One region of the Streptomyces sp. NPDC054887 genome, then DNA from elsewhere that is predicted to be linked to it. Evidence: riboswitches for the same ligand, from Rfam matches in the RefSeq annotation. Region 1 holds a riboswitch; the other holds the start of a gene.
What was found. Region 1 has a riboswitch for glycine ahead of gcvT (glycine cleavage system aminomethyltransferase GcvT). Riboswitches for the same ligand answer to the same signal wherever they lie in the genome.

Region 1 (15,291 bases):
CGATGCACGGGATCTGGACCAGGCCGCCGACCGGGTCGCAGGTCAGGCCCAGGTTGTGCTCCATGCCGATCTCGGCGGCGTTCTCGACCTGCTCCGGCGATCCGCCCAGCACCTCGGCCAGCGCGCCCGCCGCCATCGAGCAGGCCGAGCCGACCTCGCCCTGGCAGCCGACCTCGGCACCGGAGATCGACGCGTTCTCCTTGAAGAGCATGCCGATCGCGCCCGCGGAGAGCAGGAAGCGGACCACGCCCTCCTCGTCCGCGCCGGGCACGAAGTTCATGTAGTAGTGCAGGACGGCGGGGATGATGCCGGCGGCGCCGTTGGTCGGCGCGGTGACGACGCGGCCGCCCGCCGCGTTCTCCTCGTTGACCGCCATGGCGTAGAGGGTGATCCACTCCATGGACAGGGCCAGCGGGTCGCCCTCGGAGCGGAGCTTGCGCGCGGTGTTCGCGGCCCGCCTGCGCACCTTCAGGCCGCCGGGCAGGATGCCCTCCTGGGACATGCCGCGCGCGACGCAGTCCTGCATGGCCCGCCAGATCTCCAGCAGCCCCTCGCGGATCTCCGTCTCGGTGCGCCACGCCTTCTCGTTCTCCAGCATCAGCGCGGAGATCGACAGACCGGTGTCCTTCGCCAGGCGCAGCAGCTCGTCACCGGTGCGGAAGGGGTACTTCAGCACCGTGTCGTCGAGCTTGATCCGGTCCTCGCCGACGGCGTCCTCGTCGACGACGAAGCCGCCGCCCACCGAGTAGTACGTCTTCTCCAGCAGCGCCGTGCCCTCGGCGTCGAACGCCCACAGCGTCATGCCGTTGGCGTGGTACGGCAGGGCCTTGCGGCGGTGCAGGATCAGGTCCTCGTCGAAGTCGAAGCCGATCTCGTGCGCGCCGAGCAGCTCGATGCGCCCGTCCGCCTTGATCCGCTCGAACTGCTCGTCGGCGGTCTCGACGTCGACCGTGCGCGGGGAGTTGCCCGCCAGGCCGAGGAGGACCGCCTTGGGAGTGCCGTGGCCGTGCCCGGTCGCCCCGAGCGAGCCGAACAGCTCGGCGCGTATGGACGTGGTGTGCGCCAGCAGTCCGTCGTTCTTCAGACGGCCCGCGAACAGGCGGGCCGCCCGCATCGGGCCGACCGTGTGGGAGCTGGACGGGCCGATGCCGATCGAGAACAGGTCGAAGACCGAGATGGCCACGGGGGAACTCCTCAGGGTGGGTAGACGCCGCTGTCTGCCGGGGTGGTGCAGATGATCAAGGGCGGGTACAAGAGCCGGGGCACCGCACTCACTGTTCAGTGTGCGCGGCGCCCCGTTGTTCAGTCTGTGTCGTACGTAACTACTTCAGACCAGGGTAAAGCGGGTGCTTGCCGGCCAGCGCCGTGACGCGGGCCGAAAGGGCGTCGGCGTCGTACGACGGCTTCAGGGCCTCGGCGATGATGTCCGCCACCTCGGCGAAGTCCTCGGCCTGGAAACCGCGCGTGGCCAGGGCCGGCGTACCGATCCGCAGACCCGAGGTGACCATCGGCGGGCGGGGGTCGTTCGGGATGGCGTTGCGGTTGACCGTGATGCCCAGGCCGTGGAGGCGGTCCTCGGCCTGCTGGCCGTCCAGCTCGGAGTTCCGCAGGTCGACGAGGACCAGGTGGACGTCCGTGCCGCCGGTGAGGACGGACACGCCGTGCTCGGTGACGTCGGCGCGCACCAGGCGCTCGGCCAGGATGCGGGCGCCGTCCAGGGTGCGCTGCTGGCGCTCCCTGAACTCCTCGCTCGCGGCGACCTTGAAGGACACGGCCTTCGCGGCGATGACGTGCTCCAGCGGGCCGCCCTGCTGACCGGGGAAGACCGCCGAGTTGATCTTCTTGGCGAGCTCGGCGGTGGAGAGGATCACTCCGCCGCGCGGGCCGCCCAGCGTCTTGTGCGTGGTCGTGGTGACGACGTGGGCGTGCGGCACCGGGTTGGGGTGCAGGCCCGCGGCGACCAGACCGGCGAAGTGCGCCATGTCGACCATGAGGTACGCGCCGACCTCGTCCGCGATGCGGCGGAAGGCGGCGAAGTCCAGCTGGCGCGGGTACGCGGACCAGCCGGCCACGATCAGCTTCGGCTTGGACTCCTTGGCGAGGCGCTCGACCTCGGCCATGTCGACCTCGCCGGTGGCGTCGTCCACGTGGTACGCGACCACGTTGTAGAGCTTGCCGGAGAAGTTGATCTTCATGCCGTGGGTCAGGTGACCGCCGTGGGCCAGGTTGAGGCCCATGATCGTGTCGCCCGGCTTCAGCAGCGCGAACATCGCGGCGGCGTTGGCCTGCGCGCCCGAGTGGGGCTGCACGTTCGCGTGCTCGGCGCCGAAGAGCGCCTTGATGCGGTCGATCGCGATCTGCTCGACCACGTCGACGTGCTCGCAGCCGCCGTAGTAACGGCGGCCGGGGTAGCCCTCGGCGTACTTGTTGGTGAGTACGGAGCCCTGGGCCTCCATGACCGCGACCGGGGCGAAGTTCTCCGAGGCGATCATTTCGAGGGTGGACTGCTGGCGGAGCAGCTCGGCGTCGACGGCGGCGGCGACGTCCGGGTCGAGCTCATGCAGGGGAGTGTTGAGAAGCGTCATCACGGTCCCGATCGAGGTCTTAGTTGCCGGAGGAGAAGGCGTCGTACTCGTCGGCGGAGAGCAGGTCGCCCGGCTCGTCCGTGACGCGCACCTTGAAGAGCCAGCCGCCCTCGAAGGGGGCGGAGTTCACCAGCGACGGGTCGTCGACGACGTCCTGGTTCGCCTCGACGACCTCGCCGGTCACCGGGGAGTACAGGTCGCTGACCGACTTGGTCGACTCCAGCTCGCCACAGGACTCGCCCGCGCTCACCGTGTCGCCGACGTCCGGGAGCTGTGCGTACACGACGTCACCGAGCGCGTTGGCCGCGAACTCCGTGATGCCGACCGTCGCCACGCCGTCCTCGGCGGTCGACAGCCACTCGTGCTCCTTGCTGTAACGCAGCTGCTGGGGGTTGCTCATGACCTGAATTCTCCTGTACGCGGGGCAGTGGTGGTGAACGGGGCGGTTGTGCGGGGGGTCACTTCTGGCGCTTGTAGAACGGCAGCGCGACGACCTCGTACGGCTCATGCGTACCGCGGATGTCGACGCCGACACCGGAGGTGCCCGGCGCAGCGTGCGCGGCGTCGACGTACGCCATGGCGATCGGCCTGCCCAGCGTGGGGGAGGGGGCCCCGGAGGTGACCTCGCCGATCACCTCGCCGCCTGCGACCACGGGGAAACCGGCGCGCGGGACGCGGCGGCCCTCGGCGACCAGGCCGACCAGCTTGCGCGGCGGGGCGGTCTCGGCGCGCTCGGCGGCGACCAGAAGCGCGGCGCGGCCGACGAAGTCGCCCTCCTTCTCGAACTTCACGACCCGGCCAAGACCCGCGTCGAACGGCGTCAGCGCCGTGGTCAGCTCGTGCCCGTACAGCGGCATGCCCGCCTCCAGGCGCAGGGTGTCGCGGCAGGAGAGGCCGGCCGGGACCAGGCCGGCGTCCTTGCCCGCCTCGGTCAGCGCCTGCCACAGCGTCTCGGCGTGCCGCGGCTCCACGAACAGCTCGAAGCCGTCCTCGCCGGTGTAGCCGGTACGGGCGATGAGCGCCGGGACGCCGGCGACGGTGCCGGGCAGGCCGGCGTAGTACTTCAGCCCGTCCAGGTCGGCGTCGGTGACCGACTTGAGGATGCCGGGGGACTCGGGGCCCTGGACGGCGATCAGGGCGTACGCGTCGCGGTCGTCCCGTACCACGGCGTCGAAGCCGGCGGCGCGCTCGGTGATCGCGTCGAGGACGACCTGGGCGTTACCGGCATTGGCGACCACCATGTACTCGGTCTCGCCCAGGCGGTAGACGATCAGGTCGTCGACGATCCCGCCGTCCTCCTGGCAGATCATCGTGTACCGGGCGCGGCCGAGGCCGATGGTGCCGATGTTCCCCACGAGGGCGTAGTCGAGGGCGTTCACGGCCTGCGGGCCGGTGACGGTGATCTCGCCCATGTGGGAGAGGTCGAAGAGGCCGGCGCGGGTGCGGACGGCGTTGTGCTCGTCGCGCTCGCTGGCGTACCGCAGCGGCATGTCCCAGCCCGCGAAGTCGGTCATGGTCGCGCCCAGCGCACGATGAGTGGCGTCGAGGGCGGTGTGACGGGGGACATTGCTCATGTGCGGGACTCCCAGGGCATGACAGGCGAGGACGATCCTCCCCATCTGTCATCGGAACCTGAGAGGTTCACCGGGAGAGTCCCGGCTTGCACCTTGGGTGGAGCCGCGGCGAAGCGGCTCGCTTTTCAGATCTGCCTCGCCCGCGCGGTACGGGGCCTGAGAGATTCAAGGGAGGAACTTGCTCCTTCGGCGTCCTCGGCACACAGTGCTTCGGACTCTCCCGCGCGGGTTCAAGCGGCCGGTATGGAGTTGGCGCGCACATCATTGCACGCGGGCGGCGGCCCGACAGCACCTGGGCGGATCCTGAAATGGACTTGTGGCGCATTACCTTTTCTTTACACTTTGTGGGCAAGGGTGGGGGAGGGTGGGGGACACCCGACAGGGGGAAGACGATGACGTTGCAGCAGCCCGGTGTGTACGCGACGACCGCGGGGACCGCGCACCGCGCGGTGCCCGCCCAGCAGGGTGTGCCGGTGCGGGCCGCCCGCCGGCCGGCACCCGTCGTCCGCGACCTGCGCGAGCGCGGGGGGCGCGGCCCGCGGGCGCTGTCCTTCGCGGCCGGTGACACGGTGGTGGTGTCCGGCCTGCCGGGCAGCGGCAAGAGCACTCTGATCCGGCGTACGGCGAGCACGGCGGCGCACCGGATCGACTCGCAGGACGCGCGGGAGCGCTGGGAGGCGCTGATGCCCCGCCTGCTGCCGTACGCGCTCTACCGGCCGCTGGTGCGCGCGGCGCACTACGCCGGGCTGTGGCGCGCGCTGCACTCGGGCGAGGGCGTCGTGGTGCACGACTGCGGTACGCAGACCTGGGTGCGGCGGTGGCTGGCGCGCGACGCCCGCCGCCGGGGCGTCGCGCTGCACCTGGTGCTCCTGGACGTGACGGCGGACGTGGCGCGGGCCGGCCAGCAGGAGCGCGGCCGCGGGGTCTCCGGTTACGCCTTCGCCCGGCACCGGCGGGCGGTGGGCCGGCTGGTGCGCGACGCGGAGGCGGGCCGGCTGCCCGCGGGCTGCGCGTCGGCGGTCCTGCTCGACCGGGACGCGGCGGGCGCGCTGAAGGTCATCGACTTCCTCGCCCCGGCGGCCGGCGGCCCCTGCGGCGGCTGACGGCCGGGGGCCCGGGGGAGCCCGGGGGAGCCCGGGGGACGACGGGCGCGTCGCGTTAAAGTCGTGCCGTGGATTACCCAGACTTCCCGGTAGCGGCCCACCCGCACGGCGGCAGCGGCTGGCCCGGCAACGAGCTCGAAGAGGTGCTGGGCGCCTCGCTCGGCAACCCCGCCGCGGGCGGCCGCATAGTCGAGGTGCTCGGGCGCAGCCAGGTGTGGGTGCCGCTGCCCTCCGGCGGCGGGCCCGACTCCCCGAACCTCGACCTGCCGACCGTGCTGATCCACGGCGAGGCGTACGTGCCCGTCTACAGCTCCGAGGAGCAGCTCCGCCACTGCGCGGGACCCCACATGTCCTTCACCGTGGCGCCCGCCCGGGAGTTCGCCCGGGGGCTGCCCCCGCAGCTCGGCATCGCGGTGAACCCGGACGGCGCGGTCGGCGTGCCGCTGCCGCCCGCCGCCGTGGCCGAGCTCTGCCGGGCCGGCCGTACCCCGCTGGACGGGCCGGCCAGTGGCGGCCGGGTCCGGCTCTTCGAGCCGGACTGGCAGGAGGAGCCGGTCGACTTCCTGTCCGCCGCCGCCGGGGAGTTCCAGGAGAGCGGTGTGGTGCTGACCGCCCGCCGCGCCCTGGCCAGCGTCGAGGGCGGCCCCGCGACGCTCTTCGTCGGCGTACAGCTGTCCGCCTGGGAGGGCGCCGACCGCAACGCCCCGATGGACGCGCTGGGCCGGGCGCTCGGCCGCGTCCAGGTGCCGTGGGAGGTCAACCTGGTCCTGCTGGACGTGGCACAGGACCCGGTCGCCGCGTGGATGCTGGAGAAGGTCCGGCCCTTCTACACCCGCGCCTGACGCCCGGACGCCCGGCGCGCACCGGCCCGGCTCCGGGCGCCGGACCCGGCTCGCACGGGCGTGCCCGGCCGCCGGCGGGCGCACACCGCCGCCCGATCCCCGCCCGACCCGTGCTCCGCGCCGGTGGTGCCGCTTAAGCTTGGTCGACAACCGACACGGTGGATCGAAGAGGGGCGGGACCCAGGGTGAGCGCGTCAGGCACTGCGGCGGCCGGGCAGGTCGAGCACATGCTGCGCCAGGTGACACCCGGGCGTTACGACGCGTACGAGGCGCTCCTGCGCGCCCTCGCGGATCCGGCGGGCGGCGAGTTGTGGATGCTGCTGTGGCACGGTCAGGCCGGGTCGCCGGACGCCCAGTACGGGAACATGGACGTCGACGGCCTCGGTTACGCGCCGTGCGTCACTTCCGCCCAGGAGCTGGCCGCGAGCGGCTGGAGCCGGGCGTACGAGGTGGTGCCCGCCCGCGACGTCGCCCGGGCGCTGTTCCCCGACCGCTGGGGCATCTGGCTCAACCCGCACGCCCCCGGCGGCGGCGTCGGCATCCCCTGGCTCGACCTGCGGCGCATCGCGACCGGACTCGACCGGATGCCGGCGGGACCGCTGCGGCTTTCCGAACCGGCCGTCGAGATCCCGCAGTTCTACGCCCTGCTGACCCAGAACGCCCACCGGACGCCGGCAGTCCGCGCGCTGCGCCGCGCCTGGGTGCAGCCGGCGCTCGGGGCGCCGTACCTGGCCATCGGGCTCGATCTCTACGACACGGGCCAGCAGTCCGTGGACTCCGTGCGCGCGATGATGCAGCAGTCGATCGGCGTGGTTCCCGAAGGGCTGCCGGTGTCCACCGTCGCGATGTCCGACGAGTACGACCCCGTGTCCATGTGGCTGCGCGCCAACGCCCGCCCGTTCTACGACCGCGAGGCCCACGCGCCCGCCGCCCCCGCCACCGCCCCGCAGGGCGGCTACGGCTACCCGGCGCCGCGCGCCTACTGAGACGCTCCTCCCTCACGGTCGCCACGGCCCCCGCGGCCGGCCATGGCCCGCCACGGCCGCCACGGCCCAATTTAGCGGCGCATGAAGGCCGTTGGGCGGCATGTCCGGTCTGGTGCAATCGACCGCTTCTGATCCGCTGAGCCGATCGCGGCGTCCGCATAACGGAAGACCACAGGCCACATCACGGTTGCGCATCCATTGCCCGCCAGGTCTGGCGGGTGATCGCGCGCTCATTGAAGACTCCCGCAACAAGGAACGTCGGTCCTGTGTGCGACCCGCTTCCCCGTGATGTCAACTGCGTTTGTCCGAGCACCTTCTGCACGTTTCCGCACCACTTGCACCTGCGATGCGAACAAGCCGCTACAGCGGCAGGCGCGGGCCGACCACCCGTCGGCCGAGCCGAGAGGGGTCCCCACCACGATGACGGCACCACTGCACGACACGAGCGCGGCAGAGACCGCGGCCGTTGACGTCGCGGCCGATGTTCCGGCGAAAGCCATCGAAGGCCGCTCGCCCTGGAAGATCGCATGGGTGCGTCTGAAGCGCGACAAGGTCGCGCTGGCCGGCGGCGTCGTCGTGTTGTTCCTGATCCTGGTCGCGGTCTTCGCGCCCTTGATCGTCAGCGCGTTCGGCCACCCGCCGAACGACTTCCACGAGGACAAGATCGACCCGCTGTTCGGCACGCCGATCGGCAGCTGGGGCGGCATGAGCTCCGACTTCCTGCTGGGAGTCGAACCGGTCAACGGCCGCGACGTGTTCAGCCGCCTCGTCTACGGAGCCCGGATCTCGCTGCTGGTCGCCTTCCTCGCGGCCCTCTTCGCCGTCGCGCTCGGCACGGTCTTCGGGATCATCGCCGGCTACTTCGGCGGCTGGGTCGACGCGGCGATCAGCCGTGTGATGGACGTACTGCTGGCCTTCCCGCAGCTCCTCTTCATCATCGCGCTGGTCTCGGTACTGCCCAACTCCCTCTGGGGGTTCAGCGGTTCCGGTGTGCGCATCGGCGCGCTCATCGTGGTCATCGGCTTCTTCGGGTGGCCGTACGTCGGCCGGATCGTCCGGGGCCAGACGCTCTCCCTGCGGGAGCGCGAGTACGTCGAGGCGGCTCGCAGCCTCGGCGCGGGCCGGACGTACATCCTGTTCAAGGAGCTGCTGCCCAACCTGGTCGCGCCGATCACCGTCTACACGACGCTGATGATCCCGACCAACGTCCTGAGCGAGGCCGCCCTCAGCTTCCTGGGCGCCGGAGTCAAGCCGCCCACCGCCTCCTGGGGCCAGATGCTCTCCAAGGCCAAGGAGTACTACGAGGCGGACCCGATGTTCATGATCGCGCCCGGCGTGGCCATCTTCGTCACGGTCCTGGCCTTCAACCTCTTCGGGGACGGCGTGCGTGACGCGCTGGACCCGAAGGGCTCCCGCTGACCGTTCGTCCCGCACCACCCCACGTTCCCCCCGCGCCGCCCCTGCCGATGTGTCAGGAGGCCACCCAAACCGTCGGTCCCGCGAGGGACCGGCACACTTACGGAGGTTGCTGATCGTGACAGCCAACAGTTCTTCCAGGCGACGGCTCGCCGCAGGCGCGGCGCTCGTCGTCGCCGCGCTCGTCGGAACCACGGCCTGCGGTGGCGGCGGCAAGGACGAGTCCGACGGCAAGGGCAAGGCACCCGGCTTCAACGCGGCCGTCGGCAAGATCGCGAACCCTTCGGACAAGAAGGGCGGCACGATCAAGTTCATCGGTACGCAGGACTCCGACTCCTGGGACCCGCAGCGCGGTTACTACGGCTTCATGTGGGACTTCGCCCGCTACTACACGCGCCAGCTGATCACCTTCAAGCCGGTCGCGGGCACCGAGTCCACCGAGCTCGTCGCCGACATGGCGACCGACACCGGCCAGGTCTCGGCGGACAAGAAGACCTACACCTTCACGCTGAAGGACGGACTGGCCTGGGAGGACGGCAAGCCCGTCACCTCCAAGGACATCAAGTACGGCATCGAGCGCATCTGGGCCCAGGACAAGATCTCCGGCGGCCCGATCTACCTTCAGCAGGTCCTCGACCCGAAGAAGGAGTACAAGGGTCCGTACAAGGACAAGTCGGCCGACAAGCTGGGCCTGAAGGCCATCGAGACGCCGGACGACAAGACCATCGTCTTCAAGCTGCCCAAGCCCAACGGCGACTTCCTCCAGATGCTGGCCATGCCGGCCGCCACGCCGGTCCGCCAGGACAAGGACACGGCCGAGAAGTACGGCCTGAAGCCCTTCTCCAACGGCCCGTACAAGATCGACTCCTACACGCCCAACAAGGGCATGGAGCTGAGCCGCAACCCCAACTGGAAGCGGGAGACCGACACCGTCCGCAAGGCGCTGCCGGACAAGGTCTCGCTCAAGCTCATCACCAACGCCGACGACATGGACAACCGCCTGATCGAGGGCGACTACGACCTCGACGTCAACGCGACCGGCATCAGCCCGGCCGGCCGTACGAAGGCGCTGCGCGACCACAAGGCGAACGTCGACAACCCGCAGACCGGCTTCATCCGGTACGCGGTCTTCCCGCAGACGGTCAAGCCGATGGACAACATCCACTGCCGCAAGGCGGTCATCCACGCCTCCGACCACAAGTCGCTCCAGACCGCGCGCGGCGGCCCCATGGCGGGCGGCGACATCGCCACCAACATGCTGCCGCCGAGCATCAAGGGCTCGGACGCGAAGTACGACCCGTACAACGTCCTCAAGGACACCACGGGCAACGTCGCCAAGGCCAAGGAGGAGCTCAAGGCCTGCGGCAAGCCGAACGGCTTCGAGACCACCATCGCGGTCCGCAACAACAAGCCGCAGGAGATCGCCACCGCCGAGTCGATGCAGGCGTCGCTGGCGAAGGTCGGCATCAAGGTGCAGATCGACCAGTACGACGGTGCGCAGACCTCCGGCATCATCGGCGCTCCCAAGAACGTCGAGAAGAAGAACTACGGCATCATCATCATGGGCTGGGGCGCCGACTTCCCGAGCGGCCAGGGCTTCTCGCAGCCGCTCGTCGACAGCCGCTTCATCCTCGACAGCGGCAACAACAACTTCTCGATGCTGAAGGACAAGTCGATCGACGGCCTGTTCGACAAGGCGATGCTGGAGACGGACCCCGACAAGGCCGCCGAGTTCTACAAGCAGATCAACGAGAAGGTCTCCGAGCACGCGGTCTACCTGCCCTTCACCTTCGAGAAGAACGTGATCTGGCGCAGCTCGCGGCTGACCAACGTCTACACGGCCGACTCCTACAACGGCCGCTACGACTACGCCTCCCTCGGCGTCAAGTGACCGTCCGTTCGCTCCGCCGGCACACCCGCCGCTAAGCCCGAAGGGCAGGTGATGGCCGCGTGCGGCGGCCTGGGAGTCCCTCACCGGACTCCCGGGCCGCCGCCGGGCCGACCGTAGTGCTCGCATACCTCATCAGGCGGCTGACCGCCGTCGTCGTGATGCTGCTCGTGGTCACTCTCGTGACCTTCGGCATCTTCTACGTGATCCCGAAACTGACCGGCAGCGACCCCGCCGCGATGTTCATCGGCAAGCAGGCGGACCCAGGGGCGATCGAAGGCATCCGGGAGAAGCTCGGCCTCGGCGATCCGATCCTGGTGCAGTTCTGGAACTTCGTCAGCGGACTGTTCGTCGGCCGCGACTACACCGGCGGCGGTTCGTCGTTCCACTGCGACGCCCCCTGCTTCGGCTACTCCTTCCGTACGGAGCAGGAGATCTGGCCCGTCCTCACCGAGCGGCTCCCCGTGACGCTGTCCCTGGCGGCCGGCGCGTGCGTGCTGTGGGTCGTCGTCGGTGTCACGACCGGCATCATCTCCGCGCTCAAGCGGGGTACGGCCATCGACCGCACGGCGATGACCATCGCCCTCGCCGGCGTCTCGCTGCCGATCTACTTCACCGCGCTGCTCTCCCTGGCGATCTTCCGCACCCAGCTCGGCTGGTTCGACGCCGAGTACGTGGACATCGCGCAGGACCCGCTCGGCTGGTTCAGCGGCCTGGTGCTCCCGTGGGTGACCCTCGCCTTCCTGTACGCCGCGATGTACGCCCGCCTCACCCGCGCCACCATGCTGGAGGTCCTGGGCGAGGACTACATCCGCACCGCCCGCGCCAAGGGCCTGAGCGAACCGGTCGTCGTGGGCAAGCACGCCCTGCGTTCCACGATGACGCCGATCCTCACCATCCTCGGCATGGACCTCGGCGCCCTCGTCGGCGGCGCGATCCTCACCGAGACCGCCTTCAGCCTCCCCGGCCTCGGCCAGGCGGCGGTCAAGGCGATCGGCGACTTCGACCTTCCGCTCATCCTGGGTGTCACACTCGTCGCCGCCGCGGCCGTCGTGCTCGCGAACCTCGTCGTGGACATCCTGTACTCCGTGATCGACCCCCGAGTGAGGCTCTCGTGACCACTGTGCCCGTCCCGGGAGAGGTCCCCGGAGCCCCCTTGACGAAGACCGGTGCGGTCGGCGAGCCCGTACGCTCCGGGTCCGCGCGGACGGACGCCTTCCTCGACGTGCGCGACCTCAAGGTGCACTTCCCCACCGACGACGGCCTCGTGAAGTCGGTGGACGGGCTGTCCTTCCAGCTGGAGAAGGGCAAGACCCTCGGCATCGTGGGCGAGTCCGGCTCCGGCAAGTCGGTGACCTCGCTCGGCATCATGGGCCTGCACACCGTGGGCCAGTACGGCCGGCGCAAGGCGCAGATCTCCGGCGAGATCTGGCTGGACGGCAAGGAGCTGCTGTCGGCCGACCCCGACGACGTACGCAAGCTGCGCGGCCGGGAGATCTCGATGATCTTCCAGGACCCGCTGTCCGCGCTGCACCCGTACTACACGATCGGCCACCAGATCGTGGAGGCGTACCGCATCCACAACAAGGTCGACAAGAAGACCGCGAAGAAGCGCGCGATCGAACTGCTCGACCGGGTCGGCATCCCGCAGCCCGACAAGCGGTTCGACGGCTACCCGCACGAGTTCTCGGGCGGCATGCGCCAGCGCGCGATGATCGCGATGGCGCTCGTCAACAACCCCGAGCTGCTCATCGCGGACGAGCCGACCACCGCCCTGGACGTCACCGTCCAGGCGCAGATCCTGGACCTGATCCGCGATCTGCAGAAGGAGTTCGGCTCGGCCGTCATCGTCATCACCCACGACCTGGGCGTCGTCGCCGAACTGGCCGACGACATCCTCGTGATGTACGGCGGCCGGTGCGTCGAGCGCGGCCCGGCGGAGAAGGTCTTCTACGAGCCGCAGCACCCGTACACCTGGGGCCTGCTGGGTTCGATGCCGCGCATCGACCGCGACCAGACCGACCGCCTCATCCCGGTCAAGGGCTCCCCGCCCAGCCTGATCAACATCCCGAGCGGCTGCGCCTTCCACCCGCGCTGCCCCTACGCGGACGTGCCCAAGGGCGGGATCACCCGTACCGAGCGGCCGGAACTCAAGGTGCTGCCCGGACAGGAAGCCGACCGGCACTACTCGGCCTGCCACATGGCGGCCGAGGACCGGACGCGGATCTGGACCGAAGAGATTGCGCCGAAGCTGTGAGCGAGACGAAGGATCCCGAAGTGACGATCCCGGAGCAGGCGTCCTCTTCGCCGTCGACCGAGCCCCTGCTCAGGGTCAGCGGCCTGGTGAAGCACTTCCCCATCAAGAAGGGCGTGCTCCAGCGCCAGGTCGGCGCGGTCCAGGCCGTCGACGGCCTCGACTTCGACGTGCGCCCGGGGGAGACCCTCGGCGTGGTGGGCGAGTCGGGGTGCGGAAAGTCGACCATGGGCCGGCTGATCACCCGGCTGCTGGAGCCCACCAGCGGGAAGATCGAGTTCGAGGGCCAGGACATCACCCACCTGGGCACCGCCCGGATGCGTCCGCTGCGCCGTGACGTGCAGATGATCTTCCAGGACCCGTACTCCTCGCTTAACCCGCGCCACACGGTCGGCACGATCATCAGCGCGCCCTTCAAGCTCCAGAACATCACGCCCGAGGGCGGTGTGAAGCGGGAGGTCCAGCGGCTGCTGGAGCTCGTGGGCCTCAACCCCGAGCACTACAACCGCTATCCGCACGAGTTCTCCGGCGGCCAGCGCCAGCGCATCGGCATCGCCCGGGCGCTCGCGCTCAAGCCGAAGCTGGTCGTCGCCGACGAGCCGGTGTCGGCGCTGGACGTGTCGATCCAGGCGCAGGTGGTGAACCTGCTCGACGACCTCCAGGACGAGCTCGGGCTCACCTACGTGATCATCGCGCACGACCTCTCGGTCATCCGGCACGTCTCGGACCGCATCGCCGTGATGTACCTCGGCAAGATCGTCGAGCTGGCGGACCGCAAGGCGCTGTACGAGTCGCCCATGCACCCGTACTCCAAGGCGCTCCTGTCGGCCGTCCCGGTGCCCGACCCGCGCAGCAAGCACAAGCGCGAGCGGATCCTGCTCAAGGGTGACGTGCCCTCGCCGATCTCGCCGCCCCCGGGCTGCCGCTTCCACACGCGGTGCTGGAAGGCGACGGAGATCTGCAAGACGCGCGAGCCGGTGCTGACCACGCTCAAGACGGGCCACCAGGTGGCCTGCCACCACCCGGAGAACGCGCCCGACCAGGCGCCGGAGCCGGGGTCCGCGGGCGCGGGGAGCGCCGGCAGGGATTAGTACCGGCACAATTGCCCGGTGTTCCAGGAACTCTTCACGCCCTCCGTCCAGCATGCGCTCGACCTCGTCGGGATCTTCGTCTTCGCGATCTCCGGCGCCCTGCTCGCCGTCCGCAAGAACTTCGACGTCTTCGGCATGGCGGTGCTTGCCGAGGTCACCGCGCTGGGCGGGGGGCTGCTGCGCGACCTGATCATCGGCGCGGTGCCGCCGGCCGCGTTCACCGACCTGGGTTACTTCACCATGCCGCTGGTGGCGGCCGCCCTGGTCTTCTTCCTGCACCCCGAGGTCGAGCGGATCCAGGGCGCGGTCAACGCCTTCGACGCGGCGGGGCTCGGGCTCTTCTGCGTCACGGGCACGACCAAGGCGTACGACTACGGGCTGGGCCTGACCGCGTCGGCCGCCCTGGGCCTCGCCACGGCGGTCGGCGGCGGCGTACTGCGGGACGTCCTCGCCAACGAGGTGCCCTCGCTGCTGCGCTGGGACCGCGACCTGTACGCCGTCCCCGCGATGGTCGGCGCCGCCATGGTGGCGCTGTGCATCCGCTTCGACGCGCTGAACGCGCTGACCAGCGGCATCGCCGTGCTGACCGCCTTCCTGCTGCGGCTGCTGGCGATGCGCTACCACTGGCGCGCGCCGCGCGCCTGGCACCGCAGCTCGGCCAAGGCGGAGGAGAAATCCGAGGCCACCTCTTAGCTACCGCTTAGTAATGTGCCGGTGTACCGTGCATGCCATGGCACAGGCATCCATCGGGGACAGCGAGTTCGACCGCGACACCGCGATCTCCCCGCGCGAACCGGGCGTCTACGACGCGGAGCTCTCCGCGGGCTGGACGATCATCCACGCCGTCAACGGCGGCTACCTCCTCGCCCTGCTCGGCCGGGCGCTCGGCGACGCCCTGCCGCACCCCGACCCGTTCACGGTCTCGGCGCACTACCTGACGCCCTCCGTGCCCGGCAAGGCGGTCGTGCGCACGCAGACCGTGCGCACCGGACGTACCCTCTCCACCGGCCAGGCGTCCCTCTTCCAGTACGCCGACGACGGCACCGAGGTCGAGCGGATCCGTGTCATCGCCTCCTACGGCGACCTCGACGCCCTGCCCGACGACGTCCGCACGACGGCGAAGCCGCCGGTCATGCCCGCCTACGAGCAGTGCCTGGGGCCCGAGGCCGGGCCCGCCGCCATCCCGGGCAGCTCGGCCATCACCGAGCGGCTCGCCATCCGGCTCGACCCCGCGACCGTCGGCTGGGCCGTGGGCGCACCCTCCGGCAAGGGCGAGATGCGCGGCTGGTTCGGCCTCGCCGACGGCCGTGACCCCGACCCGCTGTCGCTGCTGCTCACGGTCGACGCGCTGCCGCCGACCTCGTTCGAGCTGGGCCTGAAGGGGTGGACTCCGACCGTCGAGCTCACCACCCACGTCCGCTGCCGGCCGGCCCCGGGCCCGCTGCGCGTCTCCATCACCACCCGCAACCTGGCGGGCGGCTTCCTGGAGGAGGACGCGGAGGTCTGGGACAGCGCGGACCGGCTCGTCGCCCAGTCCCGGCAGCTGGCACGG
Region 2 (15,291 bases), on a different contig from region 1:
CATGGTGCTGCCCGACCCGGCGGAGGCCGTCACCCATCTGTGGGCGGAAGGACCCGACGACGACTCGGCCCAGGCGCTCCTCGACGAGTGGTCGGCGGTCGTGGACAGCGCGGGCCGCTGACGTCCGAGCGGTGTGCCGGACGGCGTGGGACGACGCCGTCCGGCACACCGGTGGGGCCATTCGGCGGTAGCCGCCGTGGCGTGCGACGATGTGCGGCATGTCGCAGCAGTCCCCTGATCGGAGTACGTCTCCGCCACCCCGGCGCCCCGACGCGTCCATGTCGCTGCTGACCAATGTGATGGACCACAGCCTCGACGACGGGTACGCCGAGGCGACTGCGCGCAGACAGGCCGACGGCAGCGCGGGCATGCCCCGCACGCTGCGCGCGAAGCTGGGACTGGCGGCCGGCCTGGTGCTGGCCGCCCTCGTTGTCACGGTGGGTGCGGCGCAGGCGCGCATAGAGGCGCCGGTGATCGCCAAGGAGCGGGAAGAGCTCATCGACCGGGTGGAGGCGGAGACGTCCGCCGCGGACGACCTGGAGCGGAACGTCGACCGGCTCCGCGTCGAGGTGGGGGAGCGGCAGCGCAGGGCGCTGCGGGAACACGGTGGTGACCAGGGCGGCCTGGTGGCGCTGCTGTCCGGTGCGACGGCGGTGCAGGGCCGCGGTGTGAAGCTCGTCGTCGACGACGCGAAGGACACCGAGGAGGGCGGCGGCGGGCCGCGGGAGGGCACCAGCTTCTCCGACACCGGCCGGCTGCGGGACCGGGACATGCAGCGCGTCGTCAACGGTCTGTGGTCCTCGGGCGCGGAAGCGGTGGCCATCAACGGTCAGCGGCTGACCTCCCTCTCGGCGATCCGGGCGGCCGGCGACGCCATACTGGTCGACAACCGGCCGCTGGTGCCGCCGTACACCGTGCTGGCGGTGGGGGACGGGCAGCGCCTGAGTACGGCTTTCCAGGACAGCGCCGACGGCCAGTACCTGCACGTACTCCAGGAGAGCTACGGCATCAGGACCAGCATTTCCGCTCAGGAGCAGGTCCGGCTTCCCGCCGCACCGAGCCTGATCGTACGTACAGCAGAGCCGCTGGTCGCGGGTGCAGGGAAGGCCGCGGCCAACACAGGGAAGGGCACATCGTGATCGCCGTACTGGGCCTCGTCGTGGGAGTCGTGGTCGGACTGTTGGTCCGGCCCGAGGTGCCGGCGGTGGTCGAACCGTATCTGCCGATCGCCGTCGTGGCGGCGCTCGACGCGGTCTTCGGCGGCTTGCGGGCCATGCTCGACGGCATCTTCGTCGACAAGGTCTTCGTGGTCTCCTTCCTGTCCAACGTCGTGGTGGCGGCCCTGATCGTGTTCCTGGGCGACAAGTTGGGCGTCGGCGCGCAGCTGTCCACGGGCGTGGTCGTGGTGTTCGGCATCCGTATCTTCTCCAACGCGGCGGCGATTCGCCGTCACGTGTTCCGGGCGTGAGGCGGATGAGTACAGAAGACAGCCCTCGGCGCGACGAGGAAGAAGCGGCACCCGCGGCTCAGGAGGCGGTCGCGCAGCGGCCGGCGACGGGGCGTCAGAGACTTCTCGCCGGACTGTGGCCGCCGCGGGTGACGCGGGCGCAGCTGATCGTGGCCCTGCTGCTGTTCGTGCTCGGCCTCGGGCTCGCCATCCAGGTCCGGTCGAACAGCGACGACAGCGCCCTGCGGGGAGCGCGGCAGGAGGACCTCGTCCGCATCCTGGACGAGCTGGACGACCGTACGCAGCGGCTCGAGGACGAGAAGCAGAAGCTCGACGACCAGAAGACCGAGCTGGAGAACAGTTCGGACCAGGCGGAAGAGGCGCGCAAGCAGACGCTGGAGAAGGAGCGTCAGCTGGGCGTGCTGGCCGGAACGGTGGCGGCGCAGGGCCCCGGAATCACGTTGACGATCACGGATCCGCACTCCACGGTGGAGGCGGACATGCTCCTGGACGCCATTCAGGAGCTGCGGGCGGCGGGTGCCGAGGCGATCCAGATCAACGACGTCAGGGTCGTCGCGGACACGTACTTCCTCGACGGCGGAAGCGGTGTGCAGGTGGACGGGAAGAAGGTTTCCGCTCCCTACCGCTTCGAGGTGATCGGCAAGCCGCAGGACTTGGAGCCCGCGCTCAACATCCCCGGCGGCGTTGTCCAGACGCTGGAGGAGGAGCGGGCCGTCGTCACCGTGACGCGCTCGCAGAAGATCGTCGTGGACGCCTTGCGACCGGCGAAGCAGCCTGACTACGCTCAGTCGTCGTCGCCGTGAGGCAGGGGCGCATGGGGGCGCGGGGACAAGGGCATGAGGTTGCGGGGGGTCGACGCACAGAAGCTGTGGTGCGTGGTGGAAACTGTTTGGTGGATACGGACGTTGTGAAGATGTCCGGTTCGGCAGGTGTGTTCATTCAGGGTTCGTCCTGCCCCACGGGCGGGTCTGTTTCAGTCAAGGGGAATCGCCCGTGAAGTTGTTTGCGAAGTTGTTCGGCAAGAGCGCACGCGAGGACGGTGCGAACGGCACTGCCCGTCACCGCGCGCCGCGTGGTGGAGAGGTGGAGGAGCAGGGTGGCGAGCGCCCGCTCTTCCGTGACGAGGTCGCCGGTCCCGGCGGTGACATTTCGGGCGGACCGGGCGCGTCGTCTGTTGACCCGGCCGGTCCCGGCCGCATAGGTTTCGGGGAATCAGCCCATGCCCCGCAGGGGCAGCCGCGGCAGGAGGATCCGTCCATGTCGGCCTTGCCGGTTTGTACGAGGTGCGGGCACCGCAATGCCGAGGCCAGCCGTTTCTGCTCCAACTGCGGAGCGCCGCTGCGGGCCGGTGCGGCCGCCGAGCGTCCGTCCGAGACGACGTCGACGATCTCCATCTCGGGGCTCGAGGCGTACGAGGCGGAGGCGACGGGGCAGACCGCCGCTCCCTCGCTGTCACCGGAGGCCCAGGCGGCCGTCGACGCCCTTCCGCTGGGTGCGGCGCTGCTCGTGGTGCGACGCGGTCCCAACTCGGGCAGCCGCTTCCTCCTGGACGGTGAGCTGACCACGGCGGGCAGGCACCCGCAGAGCGACATCTTCCTCGACGACGTGACCGTCTCGCGTCGCCACGTGGAGTTCCGCAGGGGTGCGGACGGCGGTTTCACCGTCTCGGATGTCGGCAGTCTCAACGGCACCTACGTCAACCGCGAGCGGATCGACTCGGTCCCGCTGGCGAACGGTGACGAGGTGCAGATCGGTAAGTACCGGCTGGTCTTCTACGCGAGCCAGCGGGCCATCTGACCCGTACGGGAAGGTCCATGCAGCGAACACCGACGGGCGGTGCCGGAAGCGGCACCGCCACCGCGGGCGAACGGCTGGTGAGCATCGGCACCGTTCTGAACCTGCTGCGTGACGAGTTTCCCGAGGTCACCATCTCCAAGATCCGGTTCCTGGAGACCGAGGGGCTCGTCGAGCCGCAGCGGACCGCTTCCGGCTACCGCAAGTTCACTCCCGGCCATGTCGAGCGGCTGGCCCAGGTGCTGCGCATGCAGCGCGACCACTACCTGCCGCTCAAGGTCATCCGTGAGCACCTCGACGCCCTGGAGAGGGGCGAGCAGGTGCGGCTGCCGGTGGCCGGGGGCCAGGGCGAGCAGGGGGACGTTCCGGCCGACGGCGGTGGGGACCGTCCGACCGCGGCCAGGATCGGCCGCCAGGAGCTTCTGGCGGCCGCCGAGGTCGGCGAGGAGGAACTCGAGCTCTGGGAGTCGTACGGGCTGGTGTCGCCCCTGCCGGGAGGCGGCTACGACGCCGAGGTCGTCACGGTGGCCAAGCTCGTCGCCGAATTCGGACGGTTCGGTCTCGAACCGCGGCATCTGCGCGCGGTGAAAGCGGCTGCCGATCGCGAGGCCGCCCTCGTCGAACAGGTGGTCGCACCACTGCGCCGGCACCGGAATCCGCAGACCAGAGCCCATGCGGAGGCCACGGCCAAGGAACTCGCGGAACTGTCCGTCAGGCTCCATTCGGCCCTGATTCAGGCGGCGCTCGGCGTGCGGCTGCACTGAGCTCGGGGGATCCCGACTACCCAAACCTGCCAAGCACGTCCTAGGGTTGCTGTGTGAACGAGCTCGACGTCGTAGGTGTCCGGGTAGAAATGCCCTCGAACCAGCCGATCGTGCTCCTGCGCGAAGTGGGAGGCGATCGGTACCTCCCCATCTGGATCGGGCCGGGAGAGGCGACCGCGATCGCCTTCGCCCAGCAGGGGATGGCCCCTGCCAGGCCGCTGACCCATGACCTCTTCAAGGATGTTCTGGAAGCGGTCGGCCAGGAGCTCACCGAAGTCCGCATCACCGACCTGCGGGAAGGGGTCTTCTACGCCGAGCTGGTCTTCGCCAGCGGAGTGGAAGTGAGTGCCAGGCCGTCCGACGCCATAGCGCTGGCCCTGCGCACCGGAACGCCGATCTACGGCAGTGACGGGGTGCTGGACGACGCGGGCATCGCGATTCCCGACGAGCAGGAGGACGAGGTGGAGAAGTTCCGCGAATTCCTCGACCAGATCTCTCCCGAGGACTTCGGGACCAACAGCCAGTGAGCCGCGCGCCAGGGGCTGTCCGCGCATTCGAGTAGCCTTTCCCCGCAGTGAGGCACGGGAAACCACTCTCAGGGTGATTATCACTCGGCGTGCCGAGTGTGGCGATCGTTGACGCACCCCGGGTGACTGCCTACCGTCGACAGGGCAGGTCAAGGACGGAGGTCGGCGTGAGAAGCAGCGGCGACGGTACGGTGGCGGGCGGGCCGTATCCGCTTCACGGCAGTGCGGTCGACCCTCTGGCGGGGCGGCAGGGCGCGACCCCGGCCGTGGGCGGGCCGACGGCCGCCGACGGCACGGAGAGCATCGGGTACCGGGGGCCCACCGCCTGTGCGGCGGCCGGGATCACGTACCGGCAGCTCGACTACTGGGCGCGCACGGGGCTGGTGGAGCCGAGTGTGCGGCCCGCCTACGGTTCCGGCACGCAGCGCCTCTACAGCTTCCGCGACGTCGTCGTCCTCAAGATCGTCAAGCGCTTCCTGGACACGGGTGTGGCCCTCCAGAACATCCGGGCCGCCGTCCGGCACCTGCGCGACCGCGGTTTCCAGGACCTGGAGCGCATGACGCTCATGAGCGACGGGGCGACGGTGTACGAGTGCTCCTCGCCCGACGAGGTCGTCGAACTGCTCCAGGGGGGCCAGGGCGTCTTCGGCATCGCCGTCGGCGTGGTCTGGCGCGACGTGGAGAGCGCGCTGTCCCAGCTGCACGGCGAGCGGGTCGACACGGGCGAGACCCTGGTCGGGCACAACCCCACCGACGAGCTGGCGCGGCGCCGCAACAAGGCCGGCTGACCCGGCGGACCGGCCCGTGGCCGCGCCGCCGCCCGCCGATTGTCAGTGCCGTACGGCAGCATCGGTGGTGTGAGACCCGCGCCCACCATCCTGCATCTGGACATGGATGCCTTCTACGCCGCCGCGGAGCAGGCGTCGAAGCCGAGCCTGCGCGGAAAACCGGTGGTCGTGGGCGGTATCGGCACCCGCGGGGTGGTCGCCACGGCTTCGTACGAGGCCAGACGGTACGGGGTGCACTCCGCTATGCCCGTGGCGCAGGCGCGCCGGCTGTGCCCGAACGCCGCCTACCTGATGCCGCGCTTCTCCCTGTACCGGTCGGTGAGCGAGCAGGTCATGGAGCTGCTCGGGCGGCTGTCGCCGCTCGTGGAGCCGCTCAGCCTGGACGAGGCCTTCGTCGACCTGGAGGCGGGCGGGGTGGCCGACGACGCGGCCTCGGCCCGCCGGGCGGGAGAGCTGCTGCGCGCGGACATCAAGGCGGTCACCGGGCTGACGGGTTCCGTGGGGCTCGCGGGGTCCAAGATGCTCGCCAAGATCGCCTCCGAGCAGGCCAAGCCGGACGGTCTGGTGCTCATCGAGCCGGGGACCGAGCGGGAGCTGCTGGCGCCCATGCCGGTGCGGGTCCTGCCCGGGGTCGGGCCGGCCACCGGTGAGCATCTGCGGCGGGCGGGCATGACGACCGTCTCCCACCTGGCGGAGGCGGGCGAGGACGAGCTCGTACGGCTGCTGGGGAAGGCGCACGGGGTCTCCCTGTACCGGATGGCCGTGGGCCACGACGAGCGGCCCGTGGTGGCCGAGCGGGACGCGAAGTCGGTGTCGGTCGAGGACACCTTCGAGGTCGACCTGCACGACCGGGTCCGGGTCAGGAACGAGGTGGTGCGGCTGTCCGACCGGTGCGTCGAGCGACTGCGCGCGGCCGGGCGCTCGGGCAGGACCGTGGTGCTCAAGGTGCGCAGGTACGACTTCTCCACGCTGACGCGCTCCGAGACGCTGCGCGGGCCGACGGACGACCCCGCGGTGGTGCGGGAGGCGGCGGGAAGGCTCCTGGAGTCGGTGGACACCACCGGCGGGGTGCGGCTGCTGGGCGTGGGCGTCACCGGGCTCGCCGACTTCACCCAGGAGGACCTCTTCGCACAGGCCGCGGGTGAGTCGGCGCAGTCGGCGGCCGAAGCGGGGGGCGCGGCGCGGGAACCGGCCGAGACGGCTCGCGACGAAGGGCCGGCGGCGCCCCTCGTGGAGGAGCCGCCGCGGCGGCGGTGGCTGGCGGGACAGGATGTACGGCACACCGAGTACGGGGCCGGGTGGGTGCAGGGCAGCGGCGTGGGGCGGGTGACGGTGCGGTTCGAGGAGCCGACGTCGGCGCCGGGGCGGGTGCGGACCTTCACGGTGGACGATCCGCGGCTGACTCCGTCGGACCCGCTGCCGCTGGTGCGGGCGGCCGGGGATCAGGAGGGGTCGTCGCCGGCCAGCCGCCCGAAGTCCCGGTCCGTGGCCGGTGAGGAGATGTCGAGCCCGTAGTGGTGGTAGAGCTGGAGCTCCTGCTCCGGGGAGAGGTGGCGGCCGACGCCGAAGTCGGGCGCTTCCCTGATCAGGGCGCGGTCGTACGGCACGCGGAGGGTGGCGTCGACCACCTTGCTGGGTTCCAGTGGAACGAAGGCGTCCCGGCTGAAGAGGCCGGTGCGTACGGCCGCCCATTCGGGCACGCCCGTGGCGTCGTCGAGGTACACCTCGTCCACCGTTCCGATCTTGGTGCCGTTGCGGTCGAACGCCTTGCGGCCGATCAGGCTGCGCGGATCGATGTCGGTCTGCACGGTCCCTCCAACTGCTGGCAACTGCTCGTAGCCCCGTAAAGCCTACGAAAGGGCACAACTGTGGACTCGGCCACTCGAGGGATCCACGACGGGCCTCGCTGGTAGGCTGGCCAGTGGCTGCTGACCCCGTGCGGGAGAGTCTCCGGTGAACATGCCGGAGGCGCCGAAGGAGCAAATCCTCCCCGGAATCTCTCAGGCCCCCGTACCGCACGGACGAGGTCACTCTGGAAAGCAGGACGGGCGCCGTACGGGCACGTGCCGGAAGACGGCACAGCACCCGTCGCGGATCCCTTCCTCACCGACGGTGAAAGCCGGAACGACCCTCGACGTCAGCGACGTCCGTACGGTCTTCCGGTGAAGCTCTCAGGTTGAGATGACAGAGGGGGAGGCCGTCCGGGTACCCGTGCCGTGGTGCCCCTCGCAGGTCGCGTCAGACCAGGAGGCCTTCCGCAGATGACCGCAAACCGCATTCCGCTCTCAGAGCTCGAGCGTGGCATCCCCTTCGAGCAGCGCCACATAGGGCCCGATGCCGAGGCTCAGGCCAAGATGCTCGCCCAGGTCGGGTACGGCTCGCTGGACGAGCTGACCGCGGCCGCGGTGCCGGACGTCATCAAGAGCGCCGAGGCGCTCGGGCTGCCGGACGCGCGCACCGAGGCCGAGGTGCTGGCGGAGCTGCGCACGCTCGCAGACCGCAACCAGGTGCTGGCCCCGATGATCGGGCTGGGGTACTACGGCACCTTCACGCCGCCGGTGATCCTGCGCAACGTCATGGAGAACCCGGCCTGGTACACGGCGTACACGCCCTACCAGCCGGAGATCTCGCAGGGCCGCCTGGAGGCGCTGCTGAACTTCCAGACCATGGTCGCGGACCTGACCGGGCTGCCGACCTCCGGCGCGTCGCTGCTCGACGAGGGCACGGCCGCGGCCGAGGCGATGTCGCTCGCGCGCCGCGTCGGCAAGGTCAAGAACGGCGTCTTCCTGATCGACTCCGACACGCTGCCGCAGACGGTCGCCGTTATCCAGACGCGCGCCGAGCCGACCGGCGTCGAGGTCGTCGTCGCGGACCTGTCCGGCGGCATTCCGGCCGACGTGGCCGAGCGCGGCGTCTTCGGCGTGCTGCTCCAGTACCCGGGCGCGTCCGGCGCCGTGCGGGACATCAAGCCCGTCATCGAGCAGGCGCACGAGCTCGGGGCCGTCGTCACCGTCGCCGCCGACCTGCTGGCGCTGACCCTGCTGACCTCGCCCGGCGAGCTCGGCGCGGACATCGCGGTGGGCACCACGCAGCGCTTCGGCGTGCCGATGGGCTTCGGCGGCCCGCACGCCGGGTTCATGGCCGTACGGGAGAAGTTCGCGCGCAGCCTGCCCGGGCGGCTCGTCGGCGTCTCCGTCGACGCCGACGGCAACAAGGCGTACCGGCTGGCGCTCCAGACCCGCGAGCAGCACATCCGCCGCGAGAAGGCCACCAGCAACATCTGCACCGCGCAGGTCCTGCTCGCGGTCATGGCCGGCATGTACGCCGTCTACCACGGCCCCGACGGCCTGCGCGGCATCGCGCGCCGCACGCACCGCTACGCGACGCTTCTCGCGGAAGGGCTGCGCGCCGGCGGCGTCGAGATCGTGCACGGCGCGTACTTCGACACGCTGACCGCGCGCGTCCCGGGCCGGGCGGCCGACGTCGTCGCGGCGGCCCGTGAGGGCGGGGTCAACCTGCACCTGGCCGACGCCGACCACGTCTCCATGGCCTGCGACGAGACGACGGGCCGCGCGCAGATCGCCGCCGTCTGGGCCGCCTTCGGCGTCGACGCCGACATCGAGGCGCTCGACGAGCGGGCGGCCGACACGCTGCCCGAGGGAATGCTGCGGAGCGACGCGGTGCTCACGCACCCCGTCTTCCACCAGCACCGCTCCGAGACCGCGATGCTGCGCTACCTGCGCAAGCTCGCCGACCGTGACTACGCGCTGGACCGGGGCATGATCCCGCTCGGCTCGTGCACGATGAAGCTGAACGCGACCACCGAGATGGAGCCGGTCACCTGGCCGGAGTTCGGCGCCGTCCACCCCTTCGCGCCCGTCGAGCAGGCCGAGGGCTACCTGACGCTGATCCACGAGCTGGAGGAGCGCCTCGCCGAGGTCACCGGCTACGACGCGGTGTCGATCCAGCCCAACGCCGGTTCGCAGGGCGAGCTCGCGGGCCTGCTGGCGGTACGGGCGTACCACCGCGCCAACGGCGACGACCAGCGCACGGTGTGCCTGATCCCGTCCTCCGCGCACGGCACGAACGCCGCGAGCGCGGTCATGGCCGGTATGAAGGTCGTCGTCGTCAAGACGCGCGAGGACGGCGAGGTCGACGTCGAGGACCTGCACGCCAAGATCGAGCAGTACCGCGACGAGCTGTCGGTGCTGATGATCACCTACCCGTCCACGCACGGGGTGTTCGAGGAGCACGTCGCCGACATCTGCGCGACCGTGCACGAGGCCGGCGGCCAGGTGTACGTCGACGGCGCCAACCTCAACGCGCTGGTGGGGCTGGCGAAGCCGGGCAAGTTCGGCGGCGACGTCTCGCACCTCAACCTGCACAAGACCTTCTGCATCCCGCACGGCGGCGGTGGCCCCGGCGTCGGCCCGGTCGGCGTCCGCGCCCACCTCGCGCCGTACCTGCCGAACCACCCGCTCCAGCCGACTGCCGGTCCGGAGACGGGCGTCGGGCCCATTTCGGCCGCTCCGTGGGGCTCCGCGGGCATTCTGCCGATCTCCTGGGCGTACGTCCGGCTGATGGGCGGGGAAGGGCTCAAGAGGGCCACACAGGTCGCCGTGCTGGCCGCGAACTACATCGCCAAGCGCCTGGAGCCGCACTACCCGGTGCTCTACACCGGCCCCAACGGTCTGGTGGCGCACGAGGCGATCGTCGACCTGCGGCCGCTGTCGAAGGCGACCGGCGTCAGCGTGGACGACATCGCCAAGCGCCTGATCGACTACGGCTTCCACGCGCCCACCATGTCGTTCCCGGTGGCCGGCACGCTGATGATCGAGCCGACCGAGAGCGAGGACCTGACCGAGATCGACAGGTTCTGCGACACGATGATCGCTATTCGTGCGGAGATCGAGAAGGTCGCGTCGGGCGAGTGGCCCGCGGAGGACAACCCGCTGCGCAACGCGCCGCACACCGCGGCCGCGCTGGGCGGCGAGTGGGAGCACGCGTACAGCCGTGAGGTGGCGGTGTTCCCGGCCGGGGTCTCGGCCGCGGACAAGTACTGGCCGCCGGTGCGCCGGATCGACGGTGCGTTCGGTGACCGCAACCTCGTGTGCTCGTGCCCGCCGCTGGACGAGTACGACAACTGACGTACGCCGTACGCGCCACGGGGCGCGGACATGGGTCGGGGCCGGTTCGGAGGATTCCTCCGGGCCGGCCCCTCGTCGTACCGGTGAAGCCGGATCGCCGGCCGGTCAGGCGGCCTTGACGACGTCGAGCGGACGGTGCGGAGCGATGATCTGCCCGTCCGGCAGCAGCTCACCGGTGTCCTCGAAGACGAGGACTCCGTTGCACAGCAGGCTCCACCCCTGTTCGGGGTGGTGCGCCACCAGGTGGGCGGCCTCCCGGTCGGCGGAGTCGGCGGTCGGGCAGGGTGGCTGGTGCTGGCACATGGAAGGGTTCTTTCGCTGCGATGTGGTGAGTGTCCTGCGGCTCGATGCGGTGTTCATGGCCGCCCCCCGTATCAGTCGGTCCGGTCCCAGTGTTGCCCCACGGGCGTCTTTCCGCAGGGATTTCACGGCAGCTCTCCTTACTGATTAATGACGCGTCACTCGTGCGGACGGTTCAGCTCAACCGGGGTGCCTCTTCGGGTGGTTCGGGGTGGCCGATACGGGCTAGTCCGGTTGGGGGGTACGGGGGCCCGGACGCCGCTGTGCCCCGTGACCGGAGCGGCCACGGGGCACAGCGGGCGTCGGCGGAGGGCGGGCCGGACGGCGCCGCGCAGGGGCGGGCGGCGTCAGGCGGGCTGGCTCAGCAGCGGAACGGTGGGCGGCGTCAGGCGATGGGTCAGCAGCGGCAGAAGGTCGGCGGCCCGGTGCGGCCGGTGGGAGGCGATGCCCGGCGGTGCGGGCGCGAGGGGTACGAGCAGGTCGGTCGGCAGCGGCATGGCCTCGGGCTCGTCGGCGTCGGCCGCCGGGCCGTCGTGCAGCCACAGGGTGAGCATGTAGAGCTCCGGTACGGACAGCAGGCGCGGCTGGTAGCGCCCGGTCAGCGCCTCCGCCTGGCGCAGGGCGAGCTGGCTGGAGGCGAGGTACGGGCCTTCGCAGAAATGGGAGAAGGCCCAGCCGTCGGCGGTGAGCACCGTGTCGGCGGCGGCCACCGTGCGGTCGCCGCTGCGGATGAGGAACCGCCAGCCGGTCAGCCGGGTGCGCGGCGGCCTGCCTGACGGGATGATTCCGTCGAGTACGTGGAAGGGAAGCGGGAACTCGGGGCTGAGCGGTCCCTGAGCCGCGCGGAGGGCCGGGGGACGGGCCTCACGAACGGCGGTGGGGGAACCGAGTGCCGCGAGGACGCTGCGCAGGGCGGGCGCGGGAGCCGGGGGAACAAGCAGCGGCATGGTGGGTCGCCTCTCACTTGGAGACACGGTGATGCGTGGGTGTGCGTGGGCGGTGCGGACGGCGCTGTCTGCGTTCCGGGGTCAGAGGGGGGCCGTGCGGCGATAGGCCGGGCGCCGACTCTCTGCCTCGTCTGCGGAGTTTATACGAGCCGTGTTCACATGATGTTTCCGCTAGCCGTCGCCGGCATTGCGGGCAAGGCGGTATCAGGACCCTTTACTGCGGAGAATCTACCCATTCATCGGCAGTGTCAGGCCCGTGGCCTGGAAAGTCCCGGCGCCAGCGGTAGGCCGAAACACATCGGCTTTTGTACCAGCCGCCCGGGCCGGTATCTGCTCACTGCCGCATGCCGCGTGAATGTGCCCGGTGAAGTTCCAGAATCAGGGTACCCGGTGATTGATGGCCGCGGGGCGTTACTGATCAGCCCGTCTGGGCATCATCGACCGTGACACGGGTGCCCGATGCTGTGAGCCGCCCACTCGAGGAGGGATGCTTCGATGGGGGAGAAGGTCGTGGCAGGCGGGTTCGACCTGTCGGACCGGCAGAGGTACCGGAGGAAACTCCAGCAGTGCCTGGAGGGGCTGGGGCGACTGCTGGCGGAGAAGAGCTTCGACCGTCCCAAGAACTTCATGGGCCTGGAGATCGAGCTCAATCTCGCCGGCGCCGACGGTATGCCGAAGATGATGAACGCGGAGGTCCTGGAGCGGATCGCCAGCCGTGATTTCCAAACGGAACTCGGGATGTTCAATCTGGAAGTGAACATTGTTCCGCACCGGCTGGGCGGCCGCGTTTTCGATCAGCTCGCCGAAGAGCTGCGCACGGGTCTGGGATACGCGCACAGGAAAGCCCAGGAGGTCGACGCGGGCATCGTGATGATCGGGATTCTTCCGACGCTCGGACGTCAGGACCTGGTCTCCGCGAACCTCTCCGACGTCGACCGCTACCAGCTGCTCAACGATCAGATCGTCACCGCCCGCGGCGAGGACTTCACGGTCGACATCTCCGGAGTGGAGCGCCTGAACTGCACTTTCGGGTCGATCGCGCCCGAAGCGGCCTGTACGTCCGTGCAGTTGCACCTCCAGGTCACGCCGGACCGGTTCGCGGACGTGTGGAACGCGGCGCAGGCGGTCGCGGGGGTGCAGATCGCGCTGGGCGCCAACTCGCCGTTCCTCTTCGGCCGCGAGCTGTGGCGCGAGTCCCGGCCGCCCCTGTTCCTCCAGGCCACCGACACCCGGCCGCCGGAGCTCCAGAGCCAGGGCGTACGGCCCCGTACGTGGTTCGGGGAGCGGTGGGTGGACTCGGCGTACGAGCTCTTCGAGGAGAACCTGCGGTACTTCCCGTCGCTCCTGCCCATCTGCGACGACGAGGACCCGCTCCTGGTGCTCGACGACGGCGGCGTGCCCCGGCTCCAGGAACTGGTCCTGCACAACGGGACGATCTACCGCTGGAACCGGCCCGTGTACGGGCTGGCCGACGGCGTACCGCACCTGCGGGTGGAGAACAGGGTGCTGCCCGCCGGGCCGACCGTGACGGATGTGATCGCCAACGCCGCCTTCTACTACGGACTCGTCCGGGCGCTCGCGGAGGACGCGCGGCCGGTGTGGAAGCGGCTGTCGTTCCAGGACGCGGAGGAGAACTTCGACACCGCGTGCAGGTTCGGCATCGACGCGGAGATGATCTGGCCCAGGCCGGGACGCGCCGGCGGGACGACGCGGGTGCCGGCCGTCAAGCTCGTACGGGACGAACTGCTGCCGCTGGCCGCGGCCGGGCTCGACGCGTGGGGCATCGAGCCGGCGGACCGCGACTACTACCTCGGAGTCATCGAGCAGCGGTGCAGGCGGCGCGTGAACGGGGCGTCCTGGCAGGTCGACACGTACCACCGGGCCCTGGAGGCCGGTCTGGAGCGCGAGGCGGCGCTGGCCGCCACCACCCGCCGCTACAGCGAGCTGATGCACCAGGGCGATCCTGTGCACACGTGGGCGGTGGGGTTCCCGGGGCGAGCGTGACGCGACGCTGCCCGAGAGGCGCTGGGTCCGGCTGGGCGGACCTGGTGCCGTCGGTCGCGTCCTCGTGGGGCAAGCTGTGATCCCCCACGGCGGTGCGGTCGCCGTTCGTACCGTGTCGTGAACCCGTGATGGGCGCACTGCCGGAACGTCGCTGCCCCCCTGCGGCCTGTCGCGCGATCTTCGTTTCCGCATTCGCGACCCTGGCGGGGCGGGTGGGGGATGATGCGGGAGCGGTGAACTGGAGGCTGGTGTGCGGGCAGAGGCGGGGCGGGTGGCCGAATTTCCCTCTGACGAGGGCGTGACGCGGCGACTTCTGCGGGTGGAGATACTGATCGTTCTGGCGCTGTCGCTCGGCGCGAGCGGGGTGTCGTCGCTGATCAGGTTCGTAGGCGCCGTCACGAAGCCGGGCGGGCTCAGGGATCAGGCGGCGAATCTCAACACCTCGGCAGCGCCCGAGCGGCCTTGGCTGGATCTCGTCTGGCAGCTGTTCGGCATCACGACGGCCCTCGCCCCCGTCGCGCTGGTCGCCTACCTGTTGGTACGGGAGGGCGCGGGCCTGCGCACGATCGGGTTCGACCGTACGCGTCCCTGGCCGGACCTGGGGCGGGGCACACTGATCGCCGCGGGCATCGGCAGCGCCGGGCTGGCCTTCTACCTGGTCGCCGTCGAGACGGGGTTCAACCTGACGGTCGTGCCGGAATCGCTGCCGCCCGTGTGGTGGAAGTTCCCGGTGCTGATCCTCTCCGCGATGCAGAACTCCGTGCTGGAGGAAGTCGTCGTCGTGGGGTATCTGCTGCGCAGGCTCGACCAGTTGGGGTGGTCGCCGAGAGCCTCGCTGGCGGCGAGTTCGGTGCTGCGCGGCTCGTACCACCTGTATCAGGGGATCGGCGGCTTCGTCGGCAACATGGTGATGGGGGCCGTCTTCGTACTGCTGTACCGGCGATGGGGCCGGGTCGGGCCGTTGGTCGTGGCGCACACGCTGCTCGATGTGGGGGCGTTCGTGGGGTACGCGCTGCTGGCGGGCAGGGTGGGCTGGCTGCCCACGCTGAAGTAGTCCGGGAGGTGCCGGGGGGCGTACGGGCGGTCCGTACGCCCCCTTTCCGCTCGCTCGCGGCTTCGGGCAGCCGGCGAGCGCGGTGTCAGACGAGCAGTTCGCCGTCGATGACGGTGACGGCGCTGCCGGTCAGGAGGGTGCGGTCGCCGCGCAGTGAGGTGGCGACGACCCCGGAACGGGCGGACGCCTGGAGGCCGGTCAGGTCGTCGCGGCCCAGGCGCGCCGACCAGAAGGGGGCCAGGGCCGTGTGCGCGCTGCCGGTCACCGGGTCCTCGTCGATGCCGATCTGGGGGAAGAAGCAGCGCGAGACGTAGTCGTACCCGCCGGAGGGGTCCTCGGCGGCGGCCGTGGCGATGACGCCGCGCCTGGAGTGGGCCACCAGCGCGGGGTGGTCGGGCGTGAGGGCGCGGAGGGTCCGTTCGTCGGTCAGCTCGACCAGCAGGTCGCCGACGTGCGGGCCCGTGTCGTGGGCCGAGAGGACTTCGGCGCCCAGCGCCC

Region 2: linked by a shared signal. The riboswitch ahead of gcvP (aminomethyl-transferring glycine dehydrogenase) and the one ahead of gcvT (glycine cleavage system aminomethyltransferase GcvT) in region 1 are both predicted to bind glycine.

What each region holds. Positions count from the first base shown of each region.
Region 1 covers NZ_JBSGYQ010000003.1:52,810-68,100, forward strand. The annotation lists gene ACWGH0_RS02650 (L-serine ammonia-lyase) at 1-1,183, opposite strand, end outside; gene glyA (serine hydroxymethyltransferase) at 1,323-2,585, opposite strand; gene gcvH (glycine cleavage system protein GcvH) at 2,605-2,985, opposite strand; gene gcvT (glycine cleavage system aminomethyltransferase GcvT) at 3,044-4,159, opposite strand; glycine riboswitch at 4,195-4,294, opposite strand; glycine riboswitch at 4,295-4,392, opposite strand; gene ACWGH0_RS02670 (AAA family ATPase) at 4,552-5,262, shown strand; gene ACWGH0_RS02675 (enhanced serine sensitivity protein SseB) at 5,331-6,104, shown strand; gene ACWGH0_RS02680 (enhanced serine sensitivity protein SseB C-terminal domain-containing protein) at 6,290-7,090, shown strand; gene ACWGH0_RS02685 (ABC transporter permease) at 7,511-8,509, shown strand; gene ACWGH0_RS02690 (ABC transporter substrate-binding protein) at 8,622-10,397, shown strand; gene ACWGH0_RS02695 (ABC transporter permease) at 10,514-11,512, shown strand; gene ACWGH0_RS02700 (ABC transporter ATP-binding protein) at 11,551-12,651, shown strand; gene ACWGH0_RS02705 (ABC transporter ATP-binding protein) at 12,672-13,739, shown strand; gene ACWGH0_RS02710 (trimeric intracellular cation channel family protein) at 13,758-14,432, shown strand; gene ACWGH0_RS02715 (thioesterase family protein) at 14,470-15,291, shown strand, end outside.
Region 2 covers NZ_JBSGYQ010000016.1:109,779-125,069, reverse strand. The annotation lists gene ACWGH0_RS12415 (sugar phosphate nucleotidyltransferase) at 1-121, shown strand, start outside; gene ACWGH0_RS12410 (DUF881 domain-containing protein) at 219-1,139, shown strand; gene ACWGH0_RS12405 (small basic family protein) at 1,136-1,468, shown strand; gene ACWGH0_RS12400 (DUF881 domain-containing protein) at 1,474-2,271, shown strand; gene ACWGH0_RS12395 (FHA domain-containing protein) at 2,354-3,265, shown strand; gene ftsR (transcriptional regulator FtsR) at 3,283-4,026, shown strand; gene ACWGH0_RS12385 (bifunctional nuclease family protein) at 4,080-4,553, shown strand; gene ACWGH0_RS12380 (MerR family transcriptional regulator) at 4,721-5,341, shown strand; gene ACWGH0_RS12375 (DNA polymerase IV) at 5,411-6,856, shown strand; gene ACWGH0_RS12370 (PRC-barrel domain-containing protein) at 6,784-7,149, opposite strand; glycine riboswitch at 7,271-7,367, shown strand; gene gcvP (aminomethyl-transferring glycine dehydrogenase) at 7,603-10,488, shown strand; gene ACWGH0_RS12360 (DUF5999 family protein) at 10,594-10,791, opposite strand; gene ACWGH0_RS12355 (hypothetical protein) at 11,136-11,735, opposite strand; gene ACWGH0_RS12350 (glutamate-cysteine ligase family protein) at 12,231-13,739, shown strand; gene ACWGH0_RS12345 (CPBP family intramembrane glutamic endopeptidase) at 13,990-14,793, shown strand; gene ACWGH0_RS12340 (PhzF family phenazine biosynthesis protein) at 14,879-15,291, opposite strand, start outside.